DNA from 2 places in the Blautia sp. 1033sp1_1033st1_G9_1033SCRN_220408 genome. Region 1 is predicted to be linked to the other one. Evidence: a T-box and tRNA genes for the amino acid it is inferred to sense, from the RefSeq annotation. Region 1 holds a T-box; the other holds one or more tRNA genes.
The links. The T-box of region 1 lies ahead of thrS (threonine--tRNA ligase). A T-box ahead of a tRNA ligase gene usually reads a tRNA of that ligase, here a tRNA-Thr.
Positions count from the first base shown of each region.

Region 2: it encodes a tRNA-Thr, which carries the amino acid that the T-box ahead of thrS (threonine--tRNA ligase) is inferred to sense. The anticodon was not compared.

Region 1 covers NZ_JBFKZO010000005.1:174,286-177,483, reverse strand. Annotated here, with positions in the region: gene thrS (threonine--tRNA ligase) at 44-1,978, opposite strand; T-box leader at 2,079-2,300, opposite strand; gene AB5916_RS06135 (YdcF family protein) at 2,352-3,098, opposite strand; gene AB5916_RS06130 (SEC-C metal-binding domain-containing protein) at 3,115-3,198, opposite strand, start outside.
Region 2 covers NZ_JBFKZO010000009.1:84,535-87,732, reverse strand. Annotated here, with positions in the region: gene AB5916_RS08775 (ABC transporter ATP-binding protein) at 1-844, opposite strand, end outside; gene AB5916_RS08770 (hypothetical protein) at 931-1,146, opposite strand; tRNA gene AB5916_RS08765 (tRNA-Thr) at 1,319-1,391, opposite strand; gene AB5916_RS08760 (endonuclease/exonuclease/phosphatase family protein) at 1,730-2,851, shown strand; gene glgB (1,4-alpha-glucan branching enzyme) at 3,089-3,198, opposite strand, start outside.

The DNA of each region.
Region 1 (3,198 bases):
GTCCTTTCATAATTTCTTTTACTGTTTTATTTCTTTTGCTGGTTTATTTCTTTTCTTCCTGCACTTCAACCTTACGGTTTGCTCGTGTTCTGATCTCCTCTTTAATATCAGAGACAAATACGCTCAGGTCTTTAGCTCCTTCATCACCAAGGAAACGGCTTCTTACAGAAACCTTGCCTTCTTCCTCTTCCTTTGCACCTACAACAAGCATGTACGGAATCTTCTGAAGTCTCGCCTCACGGATCTTGTAACCGATCTTCTCTGCACGGGTATCGATTTCTGCGCGGATACCATTTTCCTTCAGGTCATCAAGTACTTTTCCTGCATAATCCATATATTTGTCAGAAATAGGAAGTACCTTTACCTGTACTGGTGAAAGCCATGTAGGGAATGCACCAGCAAAATGCTCAATCAGGATACCGATGAAACGCTCAATAGAACCAAATACAACACGATGGATCATGATCGGACGATGCTTCTCTCCATCAGCTCCGATATATTCGCAGTTAAATCTCATTGGCAGCTGGAAGTCAAGCTGGATCGTACCACACTGCCATGTTCTTCCAATAGAATCTTCCAGATGGAAATCAATCTTAGGACCATAGAATGCTCCGTCTCCTTCATTTACAGAATAGGACAGACCCAAATCATCCAAAGCACCCTGAAGTGCTGTAGTCGCCATATCCCAATCTTCGTCACTTCCCATGGAATCCTCAGGCCGTGTGGAAAGTTCTACATGATATTTAAATCCAAACAGCTGGTATACTTCATCAATCAGCTTTGCAACGCCTTTGATCTCGTCACGGATCTGCTCAGGCATCATAAAGATATGGGCATCATCCTGTGTAAAGCAACGTACACGCATCAGGCCATGAAGCTGACCGGATTTCTCATGACGATGGACAAGACCAAGCTCACCCATACGCAGTGGCAGATCCCGGTAAGAACGTGGTTCTGACTGATATACAAGGATGCCGCCAGGACAGTTCATTGGTTTGATGGCGTAATCCTGCTCATCGATCACTGTTGTATACATATTCTCTTTATAATGATCCCAGTGTCCGGATGTTTCCCACAGATGACGGTTCAAGATAATAGGTGTGGAAATCTCCACATATCCAGCCTTCTGATGGATCTCTCTCCAGTAATCCAGAAGTGTATTCTTCAGAACCATACCCTTTGGAAGGAAGAATGGGAAGCCAGGTCCTTCATCACTCATCATAAACAGACCAAGCTCTTTACCAAGCTTTCTGTGGTCACGTTTCTTTGCTTCTTCCATACGGTTCAGGTATTCTTCCAGCTCTGCTTTCTTGGTATAAGCAGTACCATAGATCCTGGTAAGCATCTTATTCTTCTCGCTGCCTCTCCAGTATGCACCAGCAAGACTGGTAAGCTTAAATGCTTTGACAGGTTTTGTGCTCATCAGATGGGGACCTGCGCACAAATCTACAAACTCACCCTGCTGATAAAAGCTGATCTCGGCACCTTCTGGCAGATCCTGGATCAATTCTACCTTGTAAGGCTCATTTTTTTCCTCAAAATAAGCAATTGCTTCTTCTCTTGGCTTTGTAAAGCGTGTAATAGGCAGTGCTTCTTTTACCACCTTTTTCATCTCAGCTTCGATCTTTGCAAGATCATTTGTCTGGATCGGTGTCTCACTGTCAATATCATAATAAAATCCCTCTGCAATAGAAGGTCCGATCGCCAGCTTCACATCCGGATACAGTCTTTTCAGTGCCTGAGCCAGGATATGGGATGCTGTATGACGAAATGCAGCTTTTCCGCCTTCATCCTCAAATGTAAGAATGCTGAGCTCACAGTCTTTATCAATAACTGTTCTAAGATCGACAACCTCTCCGTCCAGTTCTCCTGCACAGGCAACTCTGGCAAGTCCTTCACTGATGTCGGAAGCAATCTCAATAACAGACTTTGGTTCGGAATATTCTTTTTTGGATCCATCTTTTAATGTGACAACCATGTTCTTTCTCCTTTTCACTTATTAATGTGAGGGTTCCCAACGGATGCGTCTCTTTTTTTATGAAATTATACAAAAAAATCCCTTACAATGCATATGCACTGTAAGGGACGAATAAACATTCGCGGTTCCACCCTGCTTGCCAGATCATACTATCTGCTGATACTATCGTATAAAATGGCCACTTATTTGATGATAACGGAATCACCGGACTGTATTAAAGTCACTCGGAGGTGGTCTTCAACTACTTTACGATAAGACAATCACACCTATATGTCTCTCTCTGAATCGTTCTGCAGCCTACTCTTCTCTTCATCGTTTTTCCTTATTACGCACTCATTATATATGCGGAAATTCTGTTTGTCAATGGGCTGACTCAGATATTCCCGGATATTTTTTCTTTTATTAGGGCTGCTGTCTCCCGTATCACATAATGTACCTGCATGATCAGATCCGACTTTGCTCCGATACCGCATAAATCCTGATATCCTAATTTTCTTGCAAGACACAGTGCACGATAAATATGAAAATTATTGGACAAGATCCCGCAATTCCCATGACTGCATCCAGTCAACTGATCAGAAAAAACGAGATTCTCCCTGGTACTTACAGACCGTTCCTCGAGGATCATCTGCCCTTTTCCTATCCCATGTACTAGCAGATACTCTGCCATACACTTTGCTTCTGTGATATCTTCACCAGGTCCCTGCCCGCCGGACAAGATCAGGACAGTATCAGGATTCTCCCTGGCATAAGCCCTGGCCGCCTCCAGACGCATCTTCAATGCCTTTGATGGCTTCTGCCCTCTCACCTGTGCCCCAAGAACAACTACATACTCAAGTCCCGGTTTTCCTTTTGCCTGCATCCCGTGGATCACACAGATCAACAGAAATGTAAATAAGCAAATACCTGCTGCCAGCAGCACATAACCTGCCATACTGATCCAGTCAGGAAGCTGCAGTTCATATCGTTCCATGTGTCGTCTGACCAGACACCATCCCCACAAAAGAACAGTTCCTGCAGGCCAGATCCAGGCAAAATCTGCCGTAATACCTGCATGGATAATAATTACTATATAATAGGTCAGGCAAAGAATACCTGCCGAAAAAATGAATACGTTCATCAAAAAACCGTTTTATTTATTTATTTCTGCCACAGCAATATTTATATTTCTTGCCGCTTCCGCAAGGACATGGATCATTACGGCCTACTTTATGTGGCTT
Region 2 (3,198 bases), on a different contig from region 1:
CAAATGTAACCTTTTCGCCTTTTTCCAGGGATATGCCTTCTGCTGCCACCAGCAGTTTCTGTTCTCCTGTAAGAAGAACCGCCTGTGTTCCTTCCATTCCCTGGCAAATCCCTTCTAGGATATTGGCGTTTCCTACAAAATCTGCTACATAACTGGTTTTGGGATGATTATAGATCTGATCCGGTGTACCGATCTGCTCAAAGTGTCCTTCACGCATCACAGCGATCCGGTCAGACATGTTAATAGCCTCTTCCTGGTCATGGGTAATATAGATAAACGTTATACCCAGCTTTTTCTGAAGACGCTTCAGTTCTGTCTGCATAGCCCGACGAAGCTTCAGATCCAATGCCCCTAAAGGCTCATCCAAAAGCAGTACCTGGGGATTATTGATCAGCGCCCTGGCGATTGCCACCCTTTGTCTCTGCCCGCCGGAAAGCTGATCCGGTTTTCGTTTTTCAAATCCGGAAAGCTGTACCAGCTCCAGCATTTCTGATACTCGTTTCTTTATTTCCTGCTTTGGTACTTTTTTCAGTTTCAGTCCATAGCCTACATTATCTGCTACAGTCATGTGAGGAAATAGGGCATAGTTCTGGAAAATGGTGTTTACACCTCTCTGGTTTGGTTCCAGGTCTGTAACATCTTTGCCATCCAGATATACATTTCCGCTATCCGGCGCTTCCAGTCCTGCTATGATCCTTAATGTGGTAGTCTTTCCACATCCAGATGCTCCAAGTAGTGTGATAAACTCACCTTTTTCAATGGAAAGGCTGATCCCTCTTAACACATCTTCGTCCTTGCCGAAGCTTTTGGTAATATTTTTTAATTCCAGAGAATAAACTGACATGTAACTCTTCCTTTCTCATATAGTAAGCTGTCCATCTTTGCAGACAAGTCTTTTTAGACAAAAAAAGATACGGCACCTGCTGCCAGTTATGAAACAGCTATGGTATCCGTATACTTTCTGCATCTATATTTAATTGTATGCCAAGCGAGAGCAGGTCCGTCCTGCTCCATCCAGTCTGCACGTACGCCAGTGCTTCCAAGACATGTATCAATTGCAGATTCCAGGGTACGCAAAAAAGCCGCTGCTTTTGCTGCGGTTCTCTCGTCATAATAAAAAGCGTATCCTGCTGCGTACTGATTCATCTCTTTTATCACCTTTCATTGCGGCGTAACTGCTCATGTGTAACCTGTGCCTTTTGTTCTTAACCGGCACATGCTGCGTAATTTTCATAAAACTATCACAGTTTTATCTTTTTGGGAATATGTTTTATAAAAAAATCCTGCATCGTCATCATCGACGCAGGATCTTCCTATAAGCTGGAAATGAGACTCGAACTCACGACCCCTTCATTACGAGTGAAGTGCTCTACCGACTGAGCTATTCCAGCATGTTGTTCTTAGAACTCTTGTAATTACTGGGATTCCAGTATATATGCTGTGTTCCAGCATACTATAACTTTCATCCCAAACTGTTGTTTAGTTTAAATGCTTTTGTCTTGTTTGTCAAGTTGTTTTTTTATTATAAGGAAGCGGACAGAAATAATTTTGATGTTAAAGCACCGAAATCCTGATTACGCGGAATGTTCCAAACTTTGTTCCGTGCTTTGCACACACAGTTGACTTTTTTCTTTATTCTCAATATAATCCAATTACAGAATATCATGCATATTGTTTGACAATACCATGAAATATTCACCACCAAATTAATCAAACAACGAGGTACCTTATGAAAAAGAAATCATCAATACCCCACGCTTCTAAAAAGAAACTGTCCAAATGGGTCAAGATCCCTCTTGGCATCCTGGCTGCGATCCTGGTCATTCTTCTGGCTTATGTGATCTATCTTTACGCAGCCTACCACAGGATCCCTGACAACCAGGAACTGGCTGTTGAAGCCCCAACAGAACAGGCACAGACAGCATCTCTGACCACAGACCAGACCTATTCTGCCCTTACCTACAATGTTGGCTTTGGAGCTTATTCCCCTGACTTCAGCTTTTTTATGGATGGCGGTAAGTCCTCCTGGGCTAAAAGCAAAGAAAATGTCCAGTCAAACATCAACGGTGCCGGAAATTTTGCCGCATCCCAAAATCCTGACTTTATCCTCTTCCAGGAAGTAGATCTTAATTCTACAAGAAGCTATCATGTAAACCAATATGATATCCTGAAAGACACATTTGCTGATTATTATTCCGTGTTCGCCCAGAATTATGATTCACCCTTTCTTTTTTACCCGCTGACTCAGCCCCATGGCAAAAGCCGATCCGGTATCACCCTGTTTTCCAGATACCCGGTGACTTCCTCTTTAAGAAGAAGCTTTCCCATTGCTACAACCTTTAAAAAATTTTTTGATCTTGACAGGTGCTACAGCATTTCCAGGGTTCCGGTAGACAATGACAAGGAACTGGTGGTCTTCAACCTGCACATGTCTGCCTATGGAAACGACGACCAGATCCGTCAGGGACAGATCCGGATGCTGTGCCAGGACATGGAAAAAGAATATCAGGCCGGCAATTATGTACTATGCGGCGGGGATTTCAATCATGACCTGAAAGCCTCAGAGGACGATACAAGTGAGCACCATTCCTGGGCCTACCCTTTCCCAAGAAAAGAACTGCCGGAGCATTTTACCTTTGGTATGGATCTTTTATCTCAGCAGGAAAAAGCTGACCTGTGGAACACTTCCAGAAACACGGACATTCCATACGACCCGGATGCCAGCTATACAGTTACTCTGGATGGGTTTATTTTCTCAGATAATATCACCATGGGCTCTTATGAGGATCTGAATACAGGTTATTCCTATTCTGACCATGATCCTGTTTATATGGAATTTTCACTGAATTAATTTTCCGGTTTTAACAGCAACACCCCCGCTATTATAAGGATCAAAAGTGAAAACCAGAAAAATCTTCTTCCCCATTTAAGAAACCCTGCTGTAGATTCCTGCTCCTTTTGGATATGCATTTAAAAATATATATTCACATTATAGCTTCCGGCTATCGTAAAACAGCGTCATAAAAAAGGCATTACAATTACAAAACCTGTAACTGTAATGCCTTCTGTATTTTAACTTATAAATCCCTTATGATAATTTTTTCTTTATTGCTGTTGTCTTCTTTGCAGCCGTAGTCTTTGTTGCAGTTTTCTTTACCGCAATTTTCTTTACCGCAGTTTTCTTTACAGCTGCCTTCT